Regions from separate parts of the Streptomyces sp. NPDC090994 genome, predicted to be linked through region 2. Evidence: predicted binding sites of a transcription regulator. Region 2 holds the regulator's gene; each other region holds the start of a gene.

Region 1 (2,263 bases), on a different contig from region 2:
GGGTCGCGATGGCGTCCACGATCGTCTGGTCGTCCTCCACCACCAGCACCCGGCGCTGCGCGCCCTGCGTCGCCGTCGCCGCGCCGTTGTGGGAGGTGTGTGTCTGCTCCATCGCCCGCCCCTGAGGTGTGCTTTGTGGAATCCGTGGGGTGATCCCATGACTGCGATCGACGCTTGAATGATCCGCGTCAGAGCAGCAGCGTACGGGGAGTCACCGGGCCTTTGCTATCCAGGCCCGACGCCGATGTGCACGACGTCCGGAACGCCCCGGGCAACGGGGATCTCTTCGGTACGCACCTGCTGGAACCCGGCATTACGCAAGGTTTCTTCGAAATGCGGGGAGGGCTGGGCGGACCATACGGCGAGTACTCCGCCGGGCCTCAACAGCCTTGCGCAGAGCGCGAGTCCGGACGTTCCGTAGAGGCTGTGATTGCCCTCGGTGACGGTCCAGTCGGGGCCGTTGTCGATGTCGAGGCAGAGGGCGTCGTAGGTGGCCGGACGTGTGGCGGAAGTCTCATTGACGTACGCGACGAGGTCGGCTTCGACGATCTCCGTGCGGGGGTCCGCGAGCGCCTCGCGGGTCAGCCCGGACAGCGGCCCGCCGTCCCGGTGCCAGTCGATGACGGCCGGTTCGCGCTCGACCACCGTGATCCGTCCCCAGCGGGGGTCCGCGGCGGCGTGGGCGAGGGAGAAGCCGACGCCCAGGCCGCCGATCAGCACGCGGGGTCCGGGGCGGCCGGCGGGGAGCGCGGCCAGCGCCGCGTCGACGAGCAGGCGCTCCGAGCGTCCGTCGGAGGTGTCCATCAGGAAGCAGCCGTTGGCGATGATCTGGAGCAGTGCGCCGTGTCTGCGCAGCACGACCTCGCCGTAGGGGCCCTCACGACGGTCCAGGACCACCGGGGGTTCGGGAATTTCGTGGACGGTCATCCCGTCATCCTGGCATCGGTCCGCCCGGCGTTGATCGCTCAGAGCGAACGCCGGCCGGGGAACATCCGCCGCCTCCCGGGCATTGAGTCGATGTACTTGAGTGCAAGCAACTCAACTTGACTGCCGAAGGGGAGATCATGGCTGCTGAGTCCACGCCGTTCACACCGCTCGCCCTGCCCGTGCTGCCGCTCGACGACGAGGTCGTGCTGCCCGGGATGGTGGTCCCGCTCGACCTGAACGACTCCGAGGTCCGCGCCGCGGTGGAGGCCGCCCAGGCCGCCGCCCGCTCCGAACCCGGCAAGCCGAAGGTCCTGCTGGTGCCCCGCGTCGACGGCACCTACGCGAGCACCGGCGTGCTCGGCACCGTCGAGCAGGTCGGCCGGCTGGCCGACGGCGACCCCGGCGCGCTGATCCGCGGCCGGGCCCGGGTGAAGATCGGCGCCGGCACCACCGGCCCCGGCGCCGCGCTGTGGGTCGAGGGGACCAGGATCGACGAGACCGTGCCCGACCCGCTGCCCGGTCAGGTGGCCGAACTGGTCAAGGAGTACAAGGCGCTGGCCACCGCCTGGCTGCGCAAGCGCGGCGCCTGGCAGGTGGTGGACCGCGTCCAGGCCATCGAGGACGTCGCCGCGCTCGCCGACAACTCCGGCTACTCGCCGTTCCTGACCACCGCCCAGAAGACCGAACTCCTGGAGACCGCCGACCCGGTCGCCCGCCTCAAGCTGGCCACCGCGCAGCTGCGCGACCACCTCGCCGAGCAGGACGTCGCCGAGACCATCGCCAAGGACGTCCAGGAGGGCGTCGACAAGCAGCAGCGCGAGTTCCTGCTGCGCCGCCAGCTCGAAGCGGTCCGCAAGGAGTTGCGCGAGCTGAACGGGGAACAGGACGGCGAGGAGTCCGACGACTACCGCGCCCGCGTCGAGGCCGCCGACCTGCCCGAGAAGGTCCGCGAGGCCGCCCTCAAGGAGGTCGACAAGCTGGAGCGGTCCAGCGACCAGTCCCCGGAGGGCTCCTGGATCCGCACCTGGCTCGACACGGTCCTGGAGATGCCGTGGAACGAGCGCACCGAGGACGCCTACGACATCCAGGGCGCTCAGGCGGTCCTGGACGCCGAGCACGCGGGTCTGAAGGACGTCAAGGAGCGCATCACCGAGTACCTGGCCGTCCGCAAGCGCCGTGCCGACCGGGGCCTCGGCGTCATCGGCGGCCGGCGCGGCGGGGCCGTCCTCGCCCTGGTCGGCCCGCCCGGCGTCGGCAAGACCAGCCTCGGTGAGTCCGTCGCCCACGCGATGGGCCGCAAGTTCGTCCGCGTCGCCCTCGGCGGCGTCCGCGACGA
Region 2 (2,263 bases):
ACGCGGTCGACCTGCCGCTGGAAGCGCCGCGGACGTACTGGACCTGGTCGGACTCGGACGCTCCCGCGTACGCCGGCCGCAAGCAGGTCAACGGGGTCTGCTGGGACGTCTCCGGCAGGTCCGAGACCACCTACGAGTACCGGGTGGTGACGACCGGCCCCCAGGGACACGACTCGCAGCCCGGTCCGGCCGCCACCGCCACCACCCCGGACACCGAACGCCCGGCCCCGGTGGAGAACCTGACCGCCGAGACCATCCCGCTCGGCGTCCACCTGACCTGGACCCCGCCCGCCGACGACGACGTGCAGAAGTACCACGTCTGGCAGGGCGTCACCGACCCGGACACCGGGGAGACGGTCTGGGAGGAGAACTGCTGGACCGGCAGTTCCCTGACCACCACCGAGATCTACTGCCCGACGGTGCCCGACGGCGCCGCCCACGTCTACCGGGTGGCCGCCTCGGACGGCTCCGGGCTCATCGACCCGTACGCCGGTCCCGCCGCGTACAACACGGCCGACATCACCGTCACCCTGCCCGACACCCGGCCGCCCGGCTGGACCGGCACCTCGGTCCGCGAGGACCAGTACCCGGAGCTGTACGTGGGCTGTTCCGAGTCCTCGGGCCTCGGTGACTGCGCTCGGTTCGCCGGTTACCGCGTGGAGCGCTGGGACCCGGCCACCGCCTCCTACACCGTCCTGACGCAGGGCACGGCGGGCGACGCCGCCTACTTCATGGACACCACGGTCAACGAGGACCGGCTGGGCCTCTACTACTACCGTGTCGTCCGCACCGACGCGTCCGGCGCCGACGCCGTCACCACGTCGCAGGCGTACGGCATCTGGGACTCCTGGCTCTGACCGGCCGCGCGGGCGGAGAAGCGCGGACAGAACGCGGCCGGGAAAGCGCCGGCAGGAAACAGGAGAGGGGCCCGGATGTCTCCGGGCCCCTCGCTCCGTTCTCTCCGTGCGGACGCGGCGTCAGTCCGACGCCTGCCGCCCCTTCGGCCGCCACACCACCAGCGCGCTGGTCTGCTGGACCTCCTGGTACGGGACCAGGTCCCGGCGGTAGGAGGCGTGCACCGCGGCCTCGCGCTGGCGCATCGCCGCCGCCGCGCCGTCCAGGGCGGCCTCCATCTCGGCCACCCGGGACTGCAACGCCGCGACCTGGTTCTCCAGTTCGATGATGCGCTTGATGCCGGCCAGGTTGATGCCCTCGTCCTGCGACAACTGCTGCACCGTACGGAGCAGTTCGATGTCCCGGGCCGAGTAGCGGCGCCCCCGGCCGGCGGTGCGGTCCGGGGAGACCAGGCCCAGACGGTCGTACTGACGCAGGGTCTGCGGGTGCAGACCGGACAGCTGGGCCGCCACCGAGATGACGTAGACCGGGGTGTCCTCGGTCAGTTCATACGGATTGCGTCGACGGCCGTCCATCCCCATCAAGCTCCCTTCGCGGCCTGGAACAGCTCCGCCCGCGGATCCTCACCCGCGGTCGCCTCGCGATACGCCTCCAGCGCTTCACGAGCCTTCCCACTCAGATCCTTCGGAACACTCACCTCGACGGTGACCAACAGGTCCCCGCGGGTGCCGTCCTTGCGGACCGCGCCCTTGCCGCGGGCGCGCATGGTCCGCCCGTTGGGCGTGCCGGCCGGCAGCTTCAGCGTGACCGGCGGACCGCCCAGGGTCGGCACCCGGACCTCCCCGCCGAGCGCCGCCTCCGCGTACGTCACCGGCACGGTGACCGTGAGGTTGTCGCCCTTGCGCCCGAAGACGGCGTGCTCCTTGACGTGCACGACCACGTACAGGTCGCCCGCCGGACCGCCCCGCTCGCCCGGCGTGCCCTTGCCGCGCAGCCGGATGCGCTGCCCGTCCGACACCCCGGCCGGGATGCGGACCTGCATGGTCCGCGACGACTTGGCCCGCCCGGAGCCCTTGCAGACGTCGCAGGGGTCCTCCGCGATCAGACCGCGGCCCTTGCAGTCCGGGCAGGGGTCGGTCAGCGAGAACCCGCCGCCCGAACCCCGCGTCACCTGGCCGGTGCCGACACAGGTCGGGCACACCCGCGGGGTGCCGTTCTTGTCGCCGGTGCCCGAACACGCCTTGCAGGGCGCCTGCGAGGACATCCGCAGCGGGACGGTCGCGCCCTCGATGGCCTCCGTGAAGCTCAGGGTGACCTCGGACTCGATGTCCTGGCCGCGCCTGGGCTGGGTCCGGGCGCCGCCCGCGGCCCCGCGGTTGAACAGGCCCCCGAACACGTCACCGAGTCC
Region 3 (2,263 bases), on a different contig from region 2:
TCGGCGCCATCGCCTCCTACGCCGAGGCCCGGGACGTCCCGGCCGCCCGGGTCGTGTTCTGCGACGCCGCGCCGCACGACGCCGGGTACCTGGCCGTCACCGAGATCGCCGGCCGGGTCCGGGTGCGCGGCCGGGGCGGCACCGTGCTCCAGCCCGGCGTCGACCTGCTGCACCGCGCCGACGACTTCCCGCCCACCGCGCCGGTACTGATCATCACCGACGGCTGGTGCGACACCCTGCGGGTGCGCCGCGAGCACGCCTACCTCCTCCCACGGGGCGCACGGCTCCCGTTCGCGCCCAAGGGCCCCCTCTTCCACGTGAGCTGAACCCGGGTGTGATCGGATAGGGGGCGGACCCATCCGATTCGCGAAAGGACCTGCCGTGGCCACCACGCGCTCCGCACACACCGTCTGGGAAGGCAACCTGTTCGAGGGCAACGGCGTTGTCACCTTCGACTCGTCCGGCATCGGCGAGCAGCCGGTGTCCTGGCCGTCCCGCGCCGAGCAGGCGAACGGGAAGACCAGCCCCGAGGAGCTGATCGCCGCCGCCCACTCGTCCTGCTTCTCCATGGCGCTGTCCAACGGCCTGACCGGCGCCGGCACCCCGCCCACCAAGCTGGTCACCTCGGCCGACGTCACCTTCCAGCCCGGTGAGGGCATCACCGGCATCCACCTCACCGTGGAGGGCACCGTCGAGGGCCTCGACAACGACGCGTTCGTCGCCGCCGCCGAGGACGCCAAGAAGAACTGCCCGGTCAGCCAGGCCCTGACCGGCACGACCATCACCCTGTCGGCGAAGCTGGCCTGATCAGGCCGCCGCACCCCTTCCGCCGGGGCCGGGGCTCCGGGCCGCCTCCCCTTGACAACAGCACGCTCAAGTTTTGTGCTGGAGGAGCAGCCACCCGGAGGGCCACGGCGGAAGGGGACGGCATGGGACGCGCGGTCGGTATCGATCTCGGGACCACGAACTCCGTGGTGGCCGTCCTGGAGGGCGGCGAGCCCACCGTCGTCGCCAACGCGGAGGGCGCCCGGACGACGCCCTCGGTGGTGGCCTTCGCCAAGAACGGCGAGGTGCTGGTCGGCGAGGTCGCCAAACGGCAGGCGGTCACCAACGTGGAGCGCACCGCCCGCTCCGTGAAACGGCACATGGGGGACGCCGGATGGCGCTTCCCCGAGCAGGGCGACATCGACGGCACCCGCTACCGGGCGCAGGAACTGTCCGCGCGGGTGCTCCAGAAGCTGAAGCGGGACGCCGAGGCGTACCTCGGCGAGGACGTCACCGACGCCGTGATCACCGTCCCCGCCTACTTCGACGACGCCCAGCGGCAGGCGACCAAGGAGGCCGGGGAGATCGCCGGCCTGAAGGTGCTGCGGATCATCAACGAGCCCACGGCGGCGGCCCTGGCGTACGGCCTGGACCGGGAGAACGACCAGACGGTCCTCGTCTTCGACCTCGGCGGCGGCACCTTCGACGTGTCGCTCCTGGAGATGGGCGAGGGCGTCATCGAGGTCAAGGCCACCAACGGCGACACCCTGCTCGGCGGCGACGACTGGGACCAGCGGGTCGTCGACCACCTCGTCGAACGCTTCACAGGGCAGTACGGCATCGATCTCGGCCGGGACAAGATGGCGGCGCAGCGGCTGCGCGAGGGCGCCGAGAGGGCCAAGATCGAACTGTCCTCGGCCAGTGAGACCACCGTCAGCCTGCCCTACGTCACCGCCTCCGCGGAGGGCCCCCTCCACCTGGACGAGAAGCTGACCCGCACCCGGTTCCAGGAGCTGACCGCCGATCTCCTGGACCGCTGCAAGGCCCCCTTCCACCAGGCCGTCCAGGACGCCGGCGTCGAACTCTCCGCCGTCGACCACGTCATCCTGGTCGGCGGCTCCACCCGGATGCCCGCCGTCACCGGCCTGGTGCGCGAACTCACCGGCAAGGACCCGCACAAGGGCGTCAACCCCGACGAGGTCGTCGCGGTCGGCGCCGCCCTCCAGGCGGGCGTCCTGCGCGGCGACGTCAAGGACGTGCTGCTGCTCGACGTCACCCCGCTGTCCCTCGGCATCGAGACCAAGGGCGGCATCATGACCAAGCTGATCGAGCGCAACACCACGATTCCGACCCGGCGTTCGGAGATCTTCACCACCGCCGCAGACAACCAGCCCTCCGTCGGCGTCCAGGTCTACCAGGGCGAACGCGAGATCGCCGCCTACAACAAGAAGCTCGGCGTCTTCGACCTCACCGGCCTGCCGCCCGCCCCGCGCGGCGT

What was found. The regulator HspR, encoded in region 2, represses chaperone genes until heat shock. The targets are predictions, from matches to a motif close to TTGAGNNNNNNNNNCTCAA.
Region 1: the regulator HspR is predicted to act here: its motif matches at 1,024-1,042, upstream of lon (endopeptidase La).
Region 3: the regulator HspR is predicted to act here: its motif matches at 859-877, upstream of dnaK (molecular chaperone DnaK).

Annotation. Positions count from the first base shown of each region.
Region 1 covers NZ_JBIVWS010000001.1:56,161-58,423, reverse strand. The annotation lists gene ACIQR3_RS00350 (response regulator transcription factor) at 1-112, opposite strand, end outside; gene ACIQR3_RS00345 (spermidine synthase) at 226-927, opposite strand; gene lon (endopeptidase La) at 1,065-2,263, shown strand, end outside.
Region 2 covers NZ_JBIVWS010000011.1:227,013-229,275, forward strand. The annotation lists gene ACIQR3_RS23485 (PA14 domain-containing protein) at 1-857, shown strand, start outside; gene ACIQR3_RS23490 (heat shock protein transcriptional repressor HspR) at 978-1,430, opposite strand; gene dnaJ (molecular chaperone DnaJ) at 1,436-2,263, opposite strand, start outside.
Region 3 covers NZ_JBIVWS010000013.1:195,433-197,695, reverse strand. The annotation lists gene ACIQR3_RS25390 (hypothetical protein) at 1-326, shown strand, start outside; gene ACIQR3_RS25385 (OsmC family protein) at 382-807, shown strand; gene dnaK (molecular chaperone DnaK) at 930-2,263, shown strand, end outside.